One region of the Rhizobium sp. BK491 genome, then DNA from elsewhere that is predicted to be linked to it. Evidence: predicted binding sites of a transcription regulator. Region 1 holds the regulator's gene; each other region holds the start of a gene.
The links. The regulator PhoB, encoded in region 1, activates phosphate uptake and scavenging genes when phosphate is short. The targets are predictions, from matches to a motif close to TGTCATNNANCTGTCAT.

Region 1 (5,217 bases):
CTTCGTCGAGGATCAAAAGCAGGCCGTGCTCATCGCAGATCTCCCGCAGCCCGCGCAGGAATTCGTTTGTCGCCGGGCGGATACCGCCCTCGCCCTGCACCGGCTCTATCAGGATAGCGCCCGTCGCATCGGTAATGGCAGCGCGGACGGCGTCGAGATCACCGAAGGGCACCTGGTCGAAGCCCGGTGCCTTCGGGCCGAAACCTTCGATATATTTTTCCTGGCCACCGGCGGCGATCGTTGCGATGGTGCGGCCGTGGAAGGCGCCTTCGAAGGTGATGATATGGAACTTCTCGGGATGTCCCTTGGCGAATTGATAGCGCCGCGCAGTCTTGATGGCGCACTCCAGCGCCTCCGCGCCCGAATTGGTGAAGAAAACCTTGTCGGCGAAGGTCACTTCCGTCAGCCGCTTCGACAGCTTCTCCTGGCCGGGCACCTCATAGAGGTTGGACAGGTGCCAGACCTTGTCGGCCTGCGCCTTCAGCTCGGCGACAAGATGGGGATGAGCATGACCGAGCGAATTGACCGCGACGCCGGCTGCGAAATCGAGGTAGCGTTCGCCATTCTCAGTGACCAGCCAGACGCCCTCGCCTCGCTCGAACCGCAGCGGAGCGCGCAAGTAGGTGTCGTAAAGCGGCGTGGTCTCGGCCATGGCCATATCTCCTGATCACAACTTTAAGGACCGATCGCTTCCATTTGATGAAACGGGTCCGAAAAAATCAAAAATGCCGCCTTGCGGCGGCTTGGGCACTATTGATGTTTTGCACCGCGATGTCAACAAAACTGCCGTTTTAGCAGGTGCGAGAAAACGCTTGCCGGCAAAAGAGATGCGTCGGGCGGCGCCTATGGCAGAAATGCCACGCCCGGACAGCAAGTTGGGGAAAACCTCGAAATCGATTCCTCAAGATTCCCGCGACTCTTGTCACGGAGTCAGCCTCACACTAGGTTAAAAACCAATTGCTAGACTGCATGCGGCGGAACTAGTCACCACAATTTTAGAGCGTTTCGCGCCTCGATACCATGCGAGGCAATGGTGAGGGATTCTGCCATCGGAAACGCGACAGCGGAGACAGGGCATGAATTGGACAGACGAACGCGTCGAGAAGCTGAAAAAGCTATGGTCCGAAGGGTTGAGCGCCAGCCAGATCGCTGCGCAGCTCGGTGGCGTGAGCCGTAATGCCGTCATCGGCAAGGTGCATCGCCTGAACCTCCCCGGCCGAGCGAAGGCGGGCGGCGCGACAACCGCAGCGCGCACGCCGAAGCGCAGCGCAGCGGCACCTCGCGCTGCGACCTACGGATCGCGCGTTGCTACCCGCACGGTGGTTGCCCGCCAGCAGGGCGCAACCATGCTGAAGGAAGAGATCGAGATCGATTCCGTCAACGAAATCCAGTATCGCCCGGCATCGAACGTCGTCGTTCCGATCTCCCGCCGCCTCGGCCTGACGGAACTGACGGAGCGCACCTGCAAGTGGCCGGTCGGCGATCCGCTGAAGGACGATTTCCATTTCTGCGGCAACGAGAGCCCAGATTCATCGCCTTACTGCACCTACCATCAGCGCCTGGCCTACCAGCCGGTGCATGAGCGGCGTAGGCCGGCCCAGCCGCGTGGCTGAGAGGCTTGATGACTAAGATAAAGAAACGGGCCCTTGAGGCCCGTTTTCTGTTTCCGCCGCTATGTTGATGCCTGATCGGGTATCGCCGTTCAGGCCTCCATGGAGTAGCCCGCGCCGCGAACGGTGCGAATGACATCCTGCATATTGGAGAAATTGAGCGCCTTGCGCAGGCGGCCGACATGGACGTCGACCGTGCGTTCGTCGACGTAGATATCGTGACCCCATACGCCGTCGAGCAGCTGCGAACGCGAGAAGACCCGGCCCGGCGAGGACATCAGGAACTCCAGCAGGCGGAATTCCGTCGGCCCCAGCCGCACTTCGCGGCTCTTGCGGTGGACGCGATGGGTTTCGCGATCCAGCTCGATATCGCCGCAACGCAGCACTGTGGAGAGAACCTCCGGGCGGGCACGCCGCAGCATCGCCTTGACGCGAGCCATCAGCTCCGGCGTAGAGAACGGCTTGACGACATAATCGTCCGCGCCGGTCGAAAGCCCGCGCACGCGCTCGCTTTCCTCGCCGCGGGCCGTCAGCATGATGATCGGCAGGCGCTCCGTCTCCGGCCGCATACGCAGCCGGCGGCAGAGCTCGATGCCCGATACGCCGGGCAGCATCCAGTCGAGGATCAGGAGATCGGGGATGCGCTCCTGGAGACGCAGCTCGGCCTCATCGCCTCTGAGGATCGTGTCTACCTCGAAGCCTTCGGCCTCAAGATTGTAGCGCAGCAGAACGCTGAGCGCTTCCTCGTCTTCTACAACAGCAACTCTCGGAACCATGCGCCTATGGTCTCCTTTCTTCGCTTTCGGATTATTCGGTCACTGCGCCGACGGTATTGGCGGTATCGTCCTTCGGGCGCTCGCCTTCCGGCTGCGCGCCCGTCGCCATGTAATAGATCGTCTCGGCGATGTTGGTGGCATGGTCGCCGATGCGCTCGATGTTCTTGGCGCAGAAGAGAAGATGCGTGCAGGTGGTGATGTTGCGCGGATCTTCCATCATGTAGGTCAGCATCTCGCGAAAGAGCGAGGTGTACATGGCGTCGATTTCCTCGTCGCGTTCGCGGATCGATACGGCCTTGTCCGGCGAGCGGGTCGCGTAGACATCCAGAACTTCCTTGAGCTGGCTCAGCGCCAGTTCGGAGAGATGCTCGATGCCGCGGGCGAGACGGCGCGGGACACCGGTGCCCTGGACGGCGATGACGCGCTTTGCGGTGTTCTTGCCGAGATCGCCGACGCGCTCCAGATCGGATGCGATGCGGATCGAGCCCATGATTTCACGCAGGTCCGCCGCCATCGGCTGACGGCGGGCGATGGTAACGATCGCCTTGTCGCCGACTTCGCGCTCGGCATGGTCGAGAACGACGTCGTCGGAGATGACCTTCTGGGCCAGGGCAGCGTCGCTATTGACCAGCGCGCGTACGCTGTCGCTAACCATCTGCTCTGCCAGGCCGCCCATTTCAGCAATGCGGCGCGTCAGGAACTTCAGGTCTTCGTCATAGGCAGAGAGAATGTGAGTGGAGACCATTTTTCTATCCTCAAGGTGAACTGTGTGAAATGAGCCGCGCGCCTGACATCATCAACCAAAACGGCCCATGATGTAATCCTGCGTGCGGAAATCGTCGGGATTGGTGAACATCTTATCGGTGTCGTTCTCCTCGACCAGATGGCCGAGATGGAACATTGCGGTACGCTGCGAGACGCGGGCTGCCTGCTGCATGGAATGCGTCACGATGACGATGGTGAAATTCTCCCGCAGCTCGTGGATGAGATCCTCGACCTTGGCGGTCGCGATCGGATCGAGCGCCGAGCATGGCTCGTCCATCAGGATGACCTCCGGACTGACCGCGACGGCGCGGGCGATGCACAGACGCTGCTGCTGACCGCCCGATAGACTCGTGCCGGCATCATGGAGCCGATCCTTGACCTCGCCCCAGAGACCGGCCTTCTGCAGGCTGGTCTCGACGATATGCTCGAGATCGGCCTTTGAGCGATGCAGGCCATGGATGCGCGGGCCGTAGGCGACGTTCTCAAAGATGGACTTTGGGAACGGGTTGGGCTTCTGGAAGACCATGCCGACGCGGGCGCGCAACTCCACCACGTCGATGCTGTCGTCGTAGACATCCTGATCGTCGAGCGTGATTTTGCCGGTGACCCGGCAGGTCTCGATCGTATCGTTCATGCGGTTGAGGCAGCGCAGGAAGGTGGACTTGCCGCAACCGGAAGGGCCGATCAAAGCCGTGACGGTATTGGCGCGGATCTTCAGATTGACGTCGAAGAGCGCCCGCTTGTCGCCGTAGAACACAGAAACGTCCTGGCCGATCATCTTGTAAGGGATCGTGGTCATCTTCTTGGCCAAGGCTCTTTCGCTTGCGGCTTCCGTCATCATGTTCATTCCCCGGCCCTCCCTTACCAGCGCCGCTCGAAGCGGCGGCGCAGCAGGATGGCACCGATGTTCATCGCGACGAGGAAGAAGAGCAGGACGATGATGGCGCCGGACGTTCTTTCGACGAAGGCACGCTCGGCTTCGCTCGCCCACATGTAGATCTGCACCGGCAGCGCCGTCGAAGGATCGAGCGGCGATGCCGGATAGTTGGCGACGAAGGCGACCATGCCGATCAGAAGCAGCGGCGCAGTCTCGCCAAGCGCGTGCGCAAGCCCGAGGATCGTGCCCGTCAGAATGCCGGGCATCGCAAGCGGCAACACGTGATGGAAGACCATCTGCATGCGCGATGCACCAAGACCGAGCGCTGCGCTGCGGATCGACGGCGGCACGGCCCGCAACGCCGAGCGTGTGGCGATAATGATCATCGGCAGCGTCATCAGGCTCAACACGAGACCGCCGACCAGCGAGGCCGAGCGCGGCAGACCCATCATGTTGATGAAGACCGAGAGACCCAGCAAGCCATAGACGATCGATGGGACGGCCGCGAGATTGTTGATATTGACCTCGATCAGGTCCGTCAGCCGGTTCTTCGGCGCGAACTCCTCCAGATAGATCGAGGCGGCGACGCCGACCGGCAAGGCAAGCACGAGAACGGTCAGCATCAGGTAGAACGAGCCGATCAGAGCGACGCCGAGCCCGGCGGCTTCGGGCCGGCTCGAGTTGCCCGACAGGAAGAGACCGCTGTTGAAGGCCTTGTAAAGCGCGCCGCTTTCGCTGAGTTGCTTCATCCAGGCGACCTGGCGGTCGGATATCTTGCGATCCTTCTCATCGACTGTCAGATCGATCTGGCCCTTGTTGGCTGAATCGATATTGGAGCTGGCAAGAAAGGTGACGTTCTGCGTCGTCCCTATCATCGAGGGATTGGCAACGACCTTGTCGCGCAGCGCGATCCTGGCACTGTCCGACACCATCGCCGTTGCCTCGCGAACGAGCGCGCGATTGGCGGGATCGATGCTCAAGGCTTTCATCAGCGCGTCGCGCACCAATACCGGGTAGTTGGCTGATACCAGCACCTTCGGATCGCTGGCGCGCTTGCCTGCGGGGTCGATCACCTTCTCGGTGAATTCGATCGGCAGGTTGATCGAGGTCTGAACGAAGGCGGTATAACCCGTGCGGACCACGGTGGAGATCAGGATGATGAGGAAGATAAGGCCGAAAATGACGGCAG
Region 2 (5,217 bases), on a different contig from region 1:
GACATGGCAGTCGTCGAACGCGTCAGCCATCGTGTCGCCGTCATGTATCTCGGCGAAATTGTCGAGATCGGCCCACGCGCCGCCGTCTTCGGCAATCCGCAGCACGACTACACGAAAAAGCTGATGGCCGCCGTTCCGGTGCCGGACCCCGATCGCCGACGCGAGAAGCGCGCGAGTGCCAATGATGAGTTGAAGAGCCCGATCCGGGCCGTCGATTACCTGGTCAAGCCGCGCGAGTATCGAGCTGTCTCACCGGGCCATCTGGTTGCCGTCTGAAGCTTCAATTCAGATAGGCTGAACGCCATACATCATCCGCAATGGCAGCAGGCGCCGACATTGCAGGAGCCTCCTTTTTCCCTCAGCAACAGGAGCTCTTGCAAAAGCGCGCCGCGTTGATTAATCGTTTAATCACGGAAATCGGAACGAACTCCTGGATGAGCCAGACACGCCCTTCTTCGATTCGGGAAATTGCGATCAAGCTGGGTGTCTCCACGGCAACGGTCTCGAATGCCCTGCGTGGCACGGGGCGAGTGTCTTCAGCCCTTGCGGCACAAATCCGTCTGGAAGCGGACAGGCTCGGCTATGTGCCTGACCATGCGGCCCGCGCTCTGCGCACCGGCAAGAGCAATACGATCGGCCTGCTGGTTCCGAATATCGGCCAACCCTTGTTTCCCGCTTTTGCCCAGGCCATCGAACGAGCCGCCAAGCGGCGCGGTCTTGCCGTTCTGATCGGCGACAGTCAGGGCGATCCACGGCAGCAGGATTTCGAAATCAGGACTATGATCGCCCGCGGCGTCGATGCGCTGATCGTGATACCGACGCGCGGGACGACGATTGCGCCGGCGGATGTCCCGGTGCCGGTCGCCGTCATCGACAGCGCCGCCACGGTCGGCAACATCGCTGCCAGCGATCATCGCGAGGGTGGACGTCTCATCGCCCGCCATCTGCTCGAGCTCGGTCATAACCGGCTTCTCATCCTCGCCGGACCGGAGAATTCGCTGGTGGCGTGCGAGCGCGTGGAAGGAATGCGCGAGGTCTTCCGCCACGCCGGCGTCGAACCGGCATTACGATACAGCGATGCGACTTTTGAAGCCGGCAGCGCCCTCGGACGCGAGCTCGATCTACGACATTTTACAGCCTGCGCCGCCGCCTATGACGCTCTTGCCATCGGCTTTGCCATCGCGGCCAGAGACAGAGGCTGCAGCATTCCGGAAGACATGTCGCTCACCGGCTTCGATGATCTGATGTGGGCTCAAATCGCCTCCCCGCCGCTCACGACAGTTCGACAGGATCTGGAAACGGTGGCGAACCACGCGCTTGCCTTCGTTGCCGGAGAAACTGATACCAGCCGAATATTTCCAACGGAACTTGTCTTGAGGCAATCCACCGCGCGCCCATCCGCCTTTGCCAAGGGAGGCAGACATGCCGAATGAACCCCACGACCTCAATTCGTCTGAGCTGCGCGATCGTGCCGTGCGGTCGGCGTTGGGGCTTGAGCCGTTCGATATGCTCATCACCGGCGGAACGCTCGTCGATGTTGGGACTTCGGAAATGAGACCGGCCGATATCGGGCTTGTTGGCCCCTTGATCGCAAGCGTCCACGCCTCGGGGACAAGGAGGGACGCAAAGCAGACCATCGACGCTACGGAACGATTCATCACGCCCGGATTTATCGACACGCATATGCACGTCGAAAGCTCGATGGTGACGCCGAGGCGATATGCCGAAGCGGTCGTTCCCCAGGGCACGACGACGGTCTGCTGGGACCCGCATGAAATCGGCAATGTCGCTGGCCTCGATGGTATTCGCTGGGCGCTTGAGGAGACACGGCAATTGCCGCTGCGCTTCCTGACACTGGCGCCGTCCTGCGTGCCTTCGGCGCCCGGCCTGGAACTTGCCGGCGCGGAGTTCCGCTCGGGCGAAATGTCGACCATGCTGAGCTGGCCGGAGATTTCCGGCGTCGCCGAAGTAATGAACATGCGCGGCGTCCTTGAGCGAAGCGAGCCGATGCGCAGTATCGTCGAAGCCGGACTTGCGAGCGGCAAGCGCGTCTGCGGTCATGCCCGCGGCCTCGAAGGCGCGGAATTGCAGGCCTTTATTGCCGCAGGCATCCAATCCGATCACGAACTCACCTCAGGCGAGGACTTGCTGGCGAAATTGCGGGCGGGCCTTGCCGTCGAGCTACGCGGTTCCCACGACTATGTCCTGCCCGGCGTGATCGAGGCTCTGAAAAAGCTGCCTCATCTGCCGCAAACGCTGACAATCTGCACCGATGACGTCTTCCCCGACGATCTCGTGAATGACGGCGCGATGTCATCGGTTCTGAGGCGCCTCATAGGCTACGGCATGAAGCCGGTCGATGCCGTCCGCGCCGCCACGCTCAACGCCGCCATGTGGTTGAACCGTTATGATCTGGGGTTGGTCGCGCCCGGCCGCCGCGCCGACATCGTCATCCTCTCCGATCTGGAAAGGATCGTGGTCGACCGCGTCTATGCATCGGGGCGTGAAGTAGCCAGAGACGGCAATCTTATTGGAAGCGGCAAGGGCGTGTCCTCGGATGCCTATCGCGACACCGTAAAGCTTGAGAAACTTTCCGCCACCGATTTTACCATCACCCTGCCAGGTATGACTGAGGCAAGGGTGAACACCGTGGTCAGCCCACGGTTCACGAAATGGGGAGAAGCAGACGTCAAGGTCGAAGACGGCAAGCTCATTCTGCCTGATCACATGCTCCTGATGGCCGTCATCCACCGCCATGGCAGAAAAGAGCCGACGCCCGTGATCGGCATCTTGGAAGACTGGGGCCATTGGCGCGGCGCGCTTGCGACGACGATATCGCATGACAGCCATAATCTTACCGTCTTCGGCCGCGACCCCGCGGACATGGCTGCGGCAGCCAATGCCGTCATCGAGGCTGGCGGCGGCATGGCAACGGCGGCCGATGGCAAAGTCACCGCTGTGCTTCCCCTGCCCGTCTGCGGCTTGCTGTCGGATGCGCCCGCAAAGGACGTGGCCGATGATTTCGCCAGGCTGCGCGCGGCAGCCGATGCGATCGCTGACTGGATGCCGCCCATTCGCACCTTCAAGGCAATCGTCGGAGCAAGCCTTGCCTGCAATCCCGGCCCGCACGTCACCGATCTCGGGCTGACCGACGGAACCACCCGGGACATCAGACCGCTTCTGGCTACAAGCCGAAACTGAGGTCACCGGCCAAACGGTAATATTGCCGATTTAGGAGAACATCCGAACCGCAGTGGACGTCCTCTATTCTGTCACATCCATGTCATGAAATACGCCGACACCTCATGCCAAATCAGGAGCGGGTACCCAGATGGATTATTTCAGACGTTTCAACTTTCTGTTCGCGACGCCAACCTTTGACAATGAGGATCTGGAGGGTGCCCGCTACAATCAGATCGTCGAGGAGATCGAACGCTCCGGTTTCGAGGTGGTGCGTGCGCGCAATCTCGAAGACGCCGAGATCGCCGTACAGACCGATGCTGCCATCGGCTGCATGTTGGTCGACTGGGGCAAGAAGGGTCTGGAGGGCAAGACGGCCTCCCTCATCAACCTCATGCGCCGCCGCGGCCTCGAATTCCCCATTATCCTGCTGATCCGGCGCAAACGCTTCGAAGATGTGCCGGTCGAAGTCCTCGATTTTATCGACGGCTATGTTTTCTTGTCGGAAGAAACGCCCGCCTTTATCGCCAAGAGCCTCATCAGCCGGCTCAAGCAATATGCCGAGACGCTGAAGACGCCTTTCTTCGGCGCGTTGGTCGATTATGCCGAGGAAGGCAATCACCTCTGGACCTGCCCGGGGCACAATGGCGGCATCTTCTATAGCCGCAGCCCCATCGGCCGCGTGTTCATGGAGCATCTGGGCGAGGCGGTCTTCCGCGACGACCTCGACAATTCCGTGCTCGACCTCGGTGACCTCCTGACCCACGAGGGGCCAGCGCTTGCCGCGCAAAAGGAAGCGGCCAAGATTTTCGGCGCCGAAAAGACCTATTTCGTGCTCAACGGCACCTCCACGTCAAACAAGGTCGCCCTATCAGCCCTCGTCACCGATGGCGATCTCGTGCTGTTCGATCGCAACAATCACAAGGCCGCCCATCACGGCGCCCTGATGATCTCGGGCGGCATTCCGGTCTATTTGCCGACCAGACGCAATCTTTATGGCCTGATCGGTCCCATGGATTTCGCTGAAATGGACGAGGACGCGCTGCGCGAGCGCATCCGCACCCATCCGCTGGTGAAAGATCCGGAGGCCTACAAGAAGCCTCGCCCGTTCCGCGTCGCGGTCGTGGAACAGTGCACCTATGACGGCACCATCCACAATGCCGAGATGATTCTCAAACGGATTGGCCATCTCTGCGATTACATCCTTTTCGACGAGGCCTGGGCCGGCTTCATGAAGTTCCATCCGCTTTATGCCGGGCGCTTTGCCATGGGTCTTTCCGACCTCGGCCCGGATGCGCCGGGCATCATCGCCACGCAATCCACCCATAAGCAGCTGGCAAGCTTCTCACAGGCTTCCCAGATCCACATGAAGGATAGGCACATCACCGGCCAGAAGCGCCGCGTGGAGCACCGACGCTTCAACGAAAGCTTCATGCAGCACGCCTCGACATCGCCCTTCTATCCGCTGTTTGCCTCGCTCGACGTCGGCGCGCAAATGATGAAGGGCCGCTCGGGCGAAGTGCTTTGGGACGACACGATCCGCCTCGGCATCGAGCTGCGCAAGAAAATCCGCGCCGTGCGTCGCGAATTCGAGGAGAAGGAGCATCGTCCCGAACGCCGTTGGTTCTTCGAGCCTTTCGTGCCAGACCGCGTTGCGATCCCGGATGTATCGAGCCCAGGCGCAGTGCATGACGTGTCGTGGGAAAGCGTCGCGACCGACCAACTCGCCACCAATCCCGCCTTCTGGCACTTGACGCCCGATGCGGCATGGCACGGCTTTTCCGGCATGGAACCGGGTTTTGCCATGACGGACCCGAACAAGCTTACCCTGCTGACACCGGGCTTTGATCGTCGGACGGGGAAATACACGGAACACGGCATACCGGCGCCGGTGGTCGCGCAATATCTGCGTGAAAACCGTATCGTCGCGGAAAAGAACGATCTCAATTCGCTGCTCTTCCTCCTCACCCCCGGTGTCGAAGCCAGCAAGGCCGGTACGTTGATCAGCGGCCTTGTCGCCTTCAAGAAGCTTCATGA
Region 3 (5,217 bases), on a different contig from region 1:
TCGAAAAGAACGTCGTCAACGCGCTGGGCAGCCTGGATACGGAAGTTACGCTGACGACTCCTGACGATATTGGTGCGTTGACCGCCGAGGTGGTCTTCGCTCGGCCAATGATCCGCAACGAGATTGTCTATCTTGCTGGCGACAGCGTGACCTACGGCCAGGTTGCCGACACACTTCAGACCGTGCTTGGGCGGCCGTTTACGAAAGCGGAATGGACAGTGCCTCAGCTCAAGTCGGAACTTGCACAGGACCCAGATAACCATATCAAGAAATATCGGGCGGTCTTTGCCGAGGGCAAAGGCGTGGCATGGCCGAAGCGCGGCAGCTTCAATGAGCGACATGGCATAAAGGTTACGACCGCTGAAGAGTGGATCAGAGAAAACCTTCGCTCCTAAGAGCAATTCCAGGAAAAGTGCGCAGCGGTTTTCCGTCCGGAATTGCGAGACAATAAAGAGATGGAGCGGCTCAGAGATTCCGTGAAAAGTGAACCGCTCTAGAACGATGCGGCCCGGCGAGGTATATGACCACGCCGGGCTGTTCATATGAATATGCCGTCGCCGCTTGCCGATATGATCGCTGCGGACGCATAAGTTTGGAAGGGGACGAAATCGGATCGCCGCTATTCATCCTCATCATCAATCTCGCCGGTTAGCCGCATGCCGTCGATCCAGGTGGAGCCATCCTCACGGATCACCCGGCGCGGCCGGGCGCCGCAGCGCTCGCGAACGGCCTCCGCCAGACGTTCTGAATGGGTGACGATCCAGATCTGGCTGGTCTTTGCGGCCTCAGCAATCATGTCTGCCAGCGGCGGCAGCATATCCGGATGCAGGCTCGCCTCCGGCTCGTTCAGCGCGATCAGCGGCGGCAGGCGGTAGGACATCAAGGCGGCGGCGAGACCGAGGAACCGGATCTGGCCATCGGAAAGCTCGCGCGGCTGGAAAACACGGTTGGGAAACTCGGGCAGCATCAGGCCGAAATCCGCCGTTTCCTGTGGCTCCGGCACCACGAGCCGGGCACCGCCGAGCGCTGCGGCAAGAACCCGGTCCAGCTCGACGGTATCTTCGCGCGTATGGACAAGGGTCGCGAAAACGGCGGCGATGTTGGCGCCGTCCTCATCCAGCATAGGAGAGGTGACGGCAAGGCAAGGCGCGCGCAGCGGCGAGCCGCGATCGGTGCGGAAGCCGTGGTAGAATCGCCAGGCATCGATGGCGCGCCGAAAAGTGCCGATCTCCGGAAAATGACCGGCATCACTCAAAAGCGCGATCGCCGTTTCGGAGGTCAGGGCGTTTTCGGGATGCGCCTGCATGCGACCGCTCTCGCCGCGCACGGAAATGCCTGGTCCCTTGCGCTTCATCATCGTCACCGGCCGCCGCCCGGTCTCGACGGAAAGCTCCTCGGCCTTGACTTGCGGCTCCAACGGAAATCCGGCGGAGGCACAGGGTGGTCGCATGCCCGCTTCGATCCAGTAGCGAAAGGTCGCCGCCCGTTCCATATCGAGCAGCTCGACATCGAAGCGGATGCGGGCGGACTCATGCGAACGCCGCTTGCCCGACCACATAGCCGAGAACATGCCGCCTTCACTGGAAATCTCATGCGCCAGCCTGCCGCGAACGGCAGCCTGCACGAGTTGCAGAGAGCGATAGAGATTGGACTTGCCCACCCCATTCTCGCCGATGAACAGATTGACATCGGAAAGATCCATGCGGATCGAGCGCAGGGAGCGATAATTCCGGGCAAACATCGAGCGAAGCTGCATGCCCGAGGGTTTAGCCGATTCCTATATTAAAGAGAATGCGAAAGCAGGGTCTCATCCTCGTTCGGAGGAACAAGCGGCGCGAAGGTTGCATTGCCATCAGCCGCAAGGTCGAAGACGGTGTGCCTCTCCAGTGCCTTCGTCACTTCGTTGACGTCGCCGTCCAGATGCTCGACCGGGATGAGATTGCCGACGAGGAAATCAAACCGGTCGCCGCGCTTGTTGAGCAGCTCGTGGAAGACCGTCATGTCGCGCAGCTCGGTCGACCATTTGGCGAACCAGTAGAACAGGCCGGAATTGCGGGCCGTCAGATGCACCGGCAGGATCGGCAGATTGTATTTGCGCGCCAAGCCCACGGCCGAGGTCTTCCATGGACGCTCGTTCAGCTTGCCGTTCCCCCAGTAGGCGATGCGGCCGGACGGAAAGAGCACCGTCACCTTGCCATCGGCAACGGCGCGGTTGGTCAGCTGCAGCGTCTCGCGCGTCTTTAGCTTGCTCTTATATTCCTCGCGCCACTCCACCGGAATGATCATTTCGGCGAAGCGCGGGTTGACCCGCACCGCATCGCGATTGGCAAAGATCATCATGTCCGGCCGGCGCGACTTCAGAAGATCGAAGACGGCGACGCCGTCGGCAATGCCTGTGGGATGATTGCTGACGAGAATGAAGCCGCCCTTAGCCGGAATGCGGTCGGCATGGGTGACGCCGATATCGAGCCGCAGCAGATCGCTCATATATTCGAAGCACTGGAAGCCCGAAAGCTTGGCGACATCATCGGCGAATTCGATTGCCTTGTTGTAGCGCAGCAGCGTGTAGAGAAAGGGGCGCATGAGTGGCCAGAGCGGGTTTCGGACGATCTTCTGCCCGCGCTCTGCGATCAACGTATCGACGATATGTCCTGGCTGTCCCTGGGACACCAAAGCGATTGCTTCCGCAATCTGCCCGAGTGCAGTTATCGAACCGCGGCGTGCCATGAAGTATCCTGAATGGTTGGGATATATTCTATCGCAATCGAATATGATCGAAGCATGACAAGCGCCTCGCATATGGAAGGTGAACCATCCGAGATCCGGACCGAGCCATATGCAGTTTCATTGAAGTCCAGATGCGCCCCGCGGCACGAAGGGAAAACGCACCGGAAGCAGCGGGAAAATTAGCGATTCCATAACCTTCCTTCCTTCAAAGTGGCAGATGCGATCTGAATTTCAAGGGGTTTTCCACTGAACGAATTGCTTGTTATCGCCGACTCCAGGTTGATGGCGGAACGCAACCGCTGGCTCGAAGCACTTGGCCAGGAGCGGCGGCTCGCCGCCCATACGCTGAATGCCTATGAACGCGATACGCGGCAATTCCTGACCTTCCTCACCGGCCATCTCGGCGGTCCGGCGACGATCGAGGATATTCATGCGCTCCGCCCCGCCGATTTTCGCGCGTTCCTTGCCGCCCGCCGCAAGGACGGCGCGGGCGCGCGTTCGCTCGGGCGCAATCTTGCCGGGCTTCGCTCGCTCTTGCGCTATCTCGAAAAGAAGGGCCTAGTGAATGCCGCGGGGGCTGCCGCCGTGCGCTCGCCGAAACAGCCGAAATCGCTTCCGAAGCCGCTTTCCGACAAGCAGGCGATTACCGTCGTCAGTGACGAGGCGCAGCTGCACGAGGAACCCTGGATCGCCGCGCGCGATGCCGCCGTGCTGACCTTGCTCTATGGCTGCGGGCTACGCATTTCCGAGGCGCTGGATCTGAAGCCGCAGGATTTTCCGCCGGGCGCAACCTCGCTGCGCATTACCGGTAAGGGCAACAAGACCCGGCTGGTGCCGCTGCTGCTGATCGTCACGCAAGCGGTCGATCAATATCGCAAGCTCTGTCCCTATCATCTCGAAGCCGATGACGCCCTCTTTCGCGGCGCGCGCGGCGGCAAGCTGCAGCCGGGCATCATCCAGCACGGCATGCAAAAACTGCGCAGCGCCTTCGGGCTGCCGGATACGGCAACACCGCACGCACTTCGCCATTCGTTTGCGACCCATCTCCTGGCCGGCGGCGGTGATCTGCGCACCATTCAGGAACTGCTCGGTCACGCCAGCCTTTCGACGACGCAGGTCTATACCGGCGTCGATTCCTCACGCCTGCTCGAGGTCTACGACCGCGCCCACCCGCGCGCATAAGGAAAGATTAACCTCTCGCGTTAAGGGAATTTCCGTCTCGTTCGCGTAAAGCAGGACCATGTCTCGGCATGCCCCCTGAAAACCGCTTTCGGGCGTTAGCGGTCATGCTCTCTGCGAACGGAAGATTTTGATGATTTCTGCCCTTGCGTCCAAGACGATGCGGTCGATGAAGCCGACGCTCGGCGATATACTGCTTTGGCTTGCCACTGCCGTTCCTCTCGCGTTGGCGATCCTTCTGATCGCAACCATGCTGGCGCTGCAGCCTGCCCATGCCAACCAGACGGCGTCTGATAGCGGTGGCGACAAGAATCCTTTGGCGCATCTCAAGAAGGACGACGTTGGCAAAATCGCAGCCCTACTTGCCAGTGAGACAGCTTCCGACAGCTGCGGCGGCAAGGATCTCATGGCCGAACTTCAAAAGAATGATCCGGCAAAATACGCCTCCATCATCGCCGCTGGCGACAAGGTGGAGAACGGCAAGGGTATCTTCTGGAAGATCGAAAAGCCCGGCTTGAAGCCATCATGGCTGCTCGGCACCATGCATGTCTCGGATACACGCGTGCTCACCATGCCCAAGGGCGCTGCAGACGCCGTTGCATCAGCCGATACGATCGTTGTCGAATCGGATGAGATCCTCGACGACAAGAAAGCCGCAGCTGCCCTCTTCGCCAATCCTTCGCTCACCATGCTCACCGACGGCTCGACCATCAGCCAGCACCTGTCGCCCGAAGACAACGCCCGGCTGGAAGCTGGTCTGAAACAGCGCGGCATTGCGCTCGCTGCTGTCTCCCGCATGCAGCCCTGGCTGATCTCGAGCTCCTTCGAGATGACGGGCTGCGAGGTTCGTCGCAAGACGGCCGGCGCGAAATTCCTTGACCAAAAATTGGCGAGCGACGCCGCCGCCGAGGGTAAGAAGGTCGTCGGTCTCGAAACGCTGGCCGAGCAAGCCAAGGCCATGAGTGATCTGCCGGTGGCGCTGCATCTGAAGTCACTGATGCAGACGCTCGAACTGGGCGACAAGATCAACGACGTCAACGAAACGATGACGGAGCTCTATATCGCCGGCAATATCGGCGCGATGATTCCGATGCTGAAGGTGATCGAACCGGACCAGAAGATCACCGACGACGACACGGCCGCCTTCGAGCAGCGCATCATCCTCGACCGCAACAAGGTCATGGCCGAGCGTGCCGCCCCCGTTCTCGACAAGGGCAATGCTTTCATCGCAGTCGGTGCGCTTCACCTCGTCGGCGACAAGGGTCTCGTGGCGCTGCTGCGCAAGCAGGGCTTTACAGTGACGGCGATGAA
Region 4 (5,217 bases), 370 kb from region 1:
GCCCTTGTCGACTTCCTTGCGGAAGGTGCCGGAGGTGAAGCCGTCCTTGAAATCGCCAACGCCCGAGGAATCGTCGACAGCGACGTCGACCTTGCCGTCATAGGCGGCGAGCAGGTTGTTTTCATGGCCGCCGTTGAACTGGGTCGAGCCGAAGAACTTGTCGTTCGGCACGCCGGTGGTCTTCGGAATCTGCGTGAGGGGAACGAGGTAGCCCGAGGTGGAGTCCGGGTCGGCGTAGCCGAGCTTCTTGCCCTTGGCGTCCATGATCGTCTTGATGCCGGAAGACTTGAGGGCGAGGCCGATCGAGTAGTAGCCGGTAGAGCCGTCGGTCTGCTGCGTGGTCAGGATCGGGGTAACGGCCTTCGGGTCCTTGATGGCGACGGCTGCGTAGCCGGAAGCGCCGAGTTCGGCGAAGTCGAGCGTGCCGCCGAGCAGGCCCTGGATAACGCCGTTATAGTCGGCGGCCGGGAACAGCGAAACCTTCTCGAAACCGAATTCCTTCTTCAGGTGGTCGGAAAGGCAGGCGTAGTTGCGCAGGCGGTCGGCTTCGTTTTCGCCGCCGAGAATGCCGATGCGGAATTCCTTGAGGTCTGCTGCGTTGGCAGCAGCGCCGACTGCGAGCGCAACGAGCGCCGTAGCGGCAAAGAGTGCTTTCTTCAACATGGGTTCGTCTCCTGATTAACCGGTGTCCCCGGATGTCTTCGGTCTGATAGAAGAAATGCGCCCTTGACGCGGGCCTTCGATCCCGGCCGTCCCTCTCAGAGACCGGCCAGTGCCAGCGGTTGCGGGCCGGCAGATTCAGTCGCCGCGGCTTGCGCGGCCGGATCGGCGATGTTGATGGATGTCGATGTCATGGTCTCATCGATGCCGGCGCCGTCCTTATCGGTGCCGTAGATTTCCTTGACGGCGGCTGCCGTCAGATCGGTCGGCTTGCCGTCGAACACGACCTTGCCGCCTGCCATGCCGACGATGCGTTCGCAGTAATTGCGCGCCGTATCCAGCGTATGCAGGTTTGTGATGACGGTGATGCCTTCACGCTCGTTGATATCCCGCAGCGCATCCATGACGATCTTGGCATTCAGTGGATCGAGCGAGGCGATTGGCTCGTCGGCCAGCATCATCTTCGGCTGCTGCATCAGGGCACGGGCGATGGCGACGCGTTGCTGCTGGCCGCCCGAAAGCGTGCCGGCCATCTGCAGGGCCGTCTGCTCGATGCCGAGACGCTCAAGTGCCGCGATGGCTTCAATGCGTTCCTCACGGGAAAAGACGGACAGCAGGCTCAGTACCGTCGAACGCTGGTTCAGCCGGCCGAGCATGACGTTGGTGAGCACGTCGAGGCGCGGCACGAGGTTGAACTGCTGGAAGATCATGGCGCAATCGCGCTGCCAGCTGCGCAACGCGCGGCCGCTGAGCTTCGAGACCTCGGTGCCGGCGAAATGAATGGAACCGGAACTCGGATCGGCGAGGCGATTGATCATGCGCAGCAGGGTAGACTTGCCGGCGCCGGAACGGCCGATGACGCCGACCATCTGTCCTTGCGGTATGTCCAAAGTCACGGAATCGACAGCGAGCTTGTTTCCAAACCGGCGCGAGACATTCCTGAGTTCGAACATAGTGCTTCCCTTTCGCGGCTGCCGGGCTGCAGAAATTTCAGCGGTACCGGTGCTAAGAATGGGCGCATGCCCCTGCCTCGAAGGGAGTTTCGACGGGGTCGGCGCCAATCACAAGGCAACCGATTAGTCCCGCTTCATGAAGCTCCGATGTCAGTTTTATGTAACTGCTGTTACAATTCCCGTCGTTTTTGCAAGATTAGCCGGCTGAGGGCTTTCCGCTAAGTTTAGCCGTCAAACATGCCTGTCGGCAGGCCGTCGATGCTGAAGCTATTCTTCTCGCGCCGATATTCTTCAATGCCATCAGGACCCTTGGCTTTGGCCCACTGGTCGAGGCTCGGCCTCTCGCCCTCATAGGAAAACAGCGGTACGCCGAAGCCGCAGGAGGTCAGCACGAGATCGAAGTCCAGCCATACGATCTGCCGTGCGCCGAGCGGCTCTTCGCCCGCATAGTGATCGTGCAGCAATTCCCGATATTCGGGCGTCGATCGATGGATGATCCGCCCGCGGCCGTAGAGACGCAGGATCATCGGCGGCCCTTCGACGGCGCAGAACATGATCGTCAGCCGCCCGTCGGCCTTCATGTGGGCCGATGTCTCGTTGCCGCTGCCGGTGCGGTCGAGATAAATGGCGGTATTCGGGGAGATGATGCGCAGGCATAACGTTTCGCGCGGCGAAACATTGACCCGGGATTCCGATGTCGCGGACGCCGTGAAGAAGATATGCTGCCGCGCGATGAAATCGCGCAGCCGGTCGTCAACGCTGGAAAATTGCTTTGCCATTAAGAGGCCTCCTTAATTCGGGCTAGACAGATCGCCTGAGGCTGAAGCGGCCGCCGGTCTCGTGCAAGCCCGGCTTGGGCGGAAAGCGTCCTTAGGCGGCGTAGCGATCCAGAAATTCCTCCGCCGAAAGGGCGCGAAAATCCGCAAGCGCCGTACGCAGGCGATCGTGATCCCAATCCCACCATGAGAGCTTGTCCATGCGCGCGCCGACCTCGGGCGTGAAACGCTCGCGAATAAGCTTGGCCGGCACACCGCCGACGATGGTGTAGGGCGCGACGTCCTTGGAAACGACGGCACCGGCGCCGATGACGGCACCATTGCCGACAGTCACGCCGGGCAGCACGGTCGCGCCGTGGCCAATCCAGACATCGTGACCGATGACAACGCGGTTGTCGCGCCGCCAGGTGAAGAAATCCGTCTCCATATCGGCATCCGGCCAGTAGTCGGCGGCGCGGTAGGTGAAATGGTGCAGCGTGGCGCGCCATGTCGGATGATTGGTAGCGTTGATGCGCACGGCGGCGGCAATGTTGACGAACTTGCCGATCGTCGCGCACCAGACCGCGCCATCCTGCATGATGTAGGAATAGTCGCCGATCTCGGCTTCATCGATACGGCAGCGGTCGGAGACCTCGGTATAGCGGCCGAGCGTCGAATTATTGACGCTCGCCGAAGGGCTGATGAAGGGCGTCTCGCCCAGTTGGCGGCTCATGCGGCGGCCTTCCGCGGCGAGAACTGCGAGACGTCGAGAATGCGGCTGCCGACGGCCTCGCGCACTTCTTCGTCATGGAAGATGCCGAGAAGGGCAACGCCGGCTCCCTTCTTCTGCTCGATCATGTCAACGACGACGGCCCGGTTGCGGGCATCGAGCGACGCCGTCGGCTCGTCCAGCAGCAGGATGGCGTGGTCGGTAATGAAGCCGCGGGCGATGTTGACGCGCTGCTGTTCGCCGCCCGAGAAAGTGGCGGGCGGCAGCTGCCAGAGTTCTTCGGGCAGGTTCAGCTGTGCCAGCAGCTCGGCCGCCCTAGCCCTGGCCTCGTCCACGGTCACGCCGCGCGCCAGCAACGGCTCGGCAACGACATCGATGGCGGCGACGCGCGGCACCGTGCGCAGGAACTGGCTGACATAGCCCATGGTCTGGCGACGGACCTCAAGCACAGTGCGCGGGTCGGCGGTTGCAAGATCGACGATCCTGTCCCGGTGAGTGACAAGGATCTGGCCGCTATCAACGGCATAATTGCCGTAGATCATCTTCAGCAGTGAGCTCTTGCCGATGCCGGACGGGCCGCCGAGCACGACGCATTCGCCTGATGCGACGGAGAAGGAGACATCGGCGACGACGGGCAGACGAATGCCGTCGCGCAGATGCATGGTGAAGCTTTTGAAGACTTCGGAAACGACGAGTGGGGTTGCCATGTTTGTTCCTCAGACCTGCAGGATCGAAGAGACCAGCAGTTGCGTATAGGGTTCGCGCGGATCGTCGAGCACCCGGTCGGTTAGACCGTGTTCGATCACCTGTCCGTCCTTCATCACCATCATGCGATGCGACAGGAGGCGGGCGACCGCGAGATCGTGCGTGACGATGATGGCCGAAAGGCCGAGATCGTTGACGAGGCCACGCACCAGATCGAGCAGGCGGGCCTGCACGGACACGTCGAGGCCGCCGGTCGGCTCATCCATGAAGACGAGGCGGGGGCCGGTCACGAGGTTGCGGGCGATCTGCAGGCGCTGGCGCATGCCGCCGGAGAAGGCGCGCGGCTGGTCGTCGATGCGGTCGGCGTCGATTTCGACCCGCTCCAGCCAGTCGATGGCAGTGTTGCGGATGTTGCCGTAGTGGCGGTTGCCGATCGCCATGAGCCGCTCGCCGACATTGGCGCCGGCCGAAACCGTCATGCGCAGGCCGTCGGCAGGGTTCTGGTGCACGAAGCCCCAGTCAGTGCGCATCAGGAAGCGGCGCTCGGCCTCGTTCATGCGGAACAGGTCGCGATAGGTCTCGTCGCGCATGTGGTATTCGACGCTGCCCGTCGTCGGCAGCAGCCGTGTCGAGATGCAGTTGAGCAGCGTCGTCTTGCCGGAGCCGGATTCGCCGACGATGGCGAGCACTTCGCCGGGCCAGAGCTCGAAGGACACGTCGCGGCAACCGATGCGGCTACCATAAAATTTCGAGATGTCCTTAACCTTCAGAAGGGGTAAGTCACTCATTCGGCAGCCTCCTGGTTGGGTGCCAGCATCGAGCCGATATGGCCGTGGGCGCGACGGTCTTCGCAGAAATCGGTGTCGGAGCAGACGAACATGCGTCCGCCCTTGTCGTCGAGGATCACCTCGTCAAGATAGACCTGCTCGGCCCCGCAAAGCGCGCAGGGCTTGTCGAAGCGCTGTACTTCGAAGGGATGATCCTCGAAATCCAGGCTGACGACTTCGGTGTAGGGCGGCACGGCATAGATGCGCTTTTCGCGGCCGGCGCCGAACAGCTGCAGCGCGTCCGACAGATGCATTTTCGGATTGTCGAATTTCGGCGTCGGCGATGGGTCCATGACGTAGCGGCCGGCGACCTTGACCGGATAGGCGTAGGTCGTGGCGATGCGGCCGTTGCGGGCGATATCCTCGTAGAGCTTCACATGCATGAGGCCGTATTCCTCAAGCGCATGCATCTTACGCGTCTCGGTCTCGCGGGGCTCGAGGAAGCGCAACGGCTCCGGGATCGGTACCTGGTAGACGAGCACCTGGTTAGGCCCCAGCTTGGCCTCCGGGATGCGGTGGCGCGTCTGGATGATGGTCGCCTCGTCCGTGCGGGTGGTGACGGCGACATTGGCGACCTTCTGGAAGAA

Region 2: FHX05_RS14665 (Orn/Lys/Arg decarboxylase N-terminal domain-containing protein) is a predicted target of PhoB. The motif match lies at 3,271-3,287, and genes of this name have one in related genera.
Region 3: FHX05_RS22460 (1-acyl-sn-glycerol-3-phosphate acyltransferase) is a predicted target of PhoB. The motif match lies at 2,771-2,787, and genes of this name have one in related genera.
Region 4: phnC (phosphonate ABC transporter ATP-binding protein) is a predicted target of PhoB. The motif match lies at 1,750-1,766, and genes of this name have one in related genera.

What each region holds. Positions count from the first base shown of each region.
Region 1 is NZ_JACIAR010000002.1:412,610-417,826, reverse strand. It holds gene FHX05_RS09930 (aspartate aminotransferase family protein) at 1-652, opposite strand, end outside; gene FHX05_RS09925 (GcrA family cell cycle regulator) at 1,077-1,613, shown strand; gene phoB (phosphate regulon transcriptional regulator PhoB) at 1,703-2,386, opposite strand; gene phoU (phosphate signaling complex protein PhoU) at 2,418-3,131, opposite strand; gene pstB (phosphate ABC transporter ATP-binding protein PstB) at 3,183-3,998, opposite strand; gene pstA (phosphate ABC transporter permease PstA) at 4,013-5,217, opposite strand, start outside.
Region 2 is NZ_JACIAR010000003.1:45,812-51,028, reverse strand. It holds gene FHX05_RS14680 (ABC transporter ATP-binding protein) at 1-276, shown strand, start outside; gene FHX05_RS14675 (LacI family DNA-binding transcriptional regulator) at 435-1,433, shown strand; gene FHX05_RS14670 (adenine deaminase C-terminal domain-containing protein) at 1,423-3,201, shown strand; gene FHX05_RS14665 (Orn/Lys/Arg decarboxylase N-terminal domain-containing protein) at 3,332-5,217, shown strand, end outside.
Region 3 is NZ_JACIAR010000005.1:137,925-143,141, forward strand. It holds gene FHX05_RS22450 (aromatic alcohol reductase) at 1-395, shown strand, start outside; gene FHX05_RS22455 (AAA family ATPase) at 620-1,756, opposite strand; gene FHX05_RS22460 (1-acyl-sn-glycerol-3-phosphate acyltransferase) at 1,783-2,727, opposite strand; gene FHX05_RS22465 (tyrosine recombinase XerC) at 2,974-3,909, shown strand; gene FHX05_RS22470 (TraB/GumN family protein) at 4,040-5,217, shown strand, end outside; gene FHX05_RS22475 (DUF2867 domain-containing protein) at 5,199-5,217, opposite strand, start outside.
Region 4 is NZ_JACIAR010000002.1:43,307-48,523, forward strand. It holds gene phnD (phosphonate ABC transporter substrate-binding protein) at 1-663, opposite strand, end outside; gene phnC (phosphonate ABC transporter ATP-binding protein) at 759-1,613, opposite strand; gene FHX05_RS08025 (pyridoxamine 5'-phosphate oxidase family protein) at 1,838-2,392, opposite strand; gene FHX05_RS08030 (DapH/DapD/GlmU-related protein) at 2,484-3,101, opposite strand; gene phnL (phosphonate C-P lyase system protein PhnL) at 3,098-3,805, opposite strand; gene phnK (phosphonate C-P lyase system protein PhnK) at 3,815-4,591, opposite strand; gene FHX05_RS08045 (alpha-D-ribose 1-methylphosphonate 5-phosphate C-P-lyase PhnJ) at 4,588-5,217, opposite strand, start outside.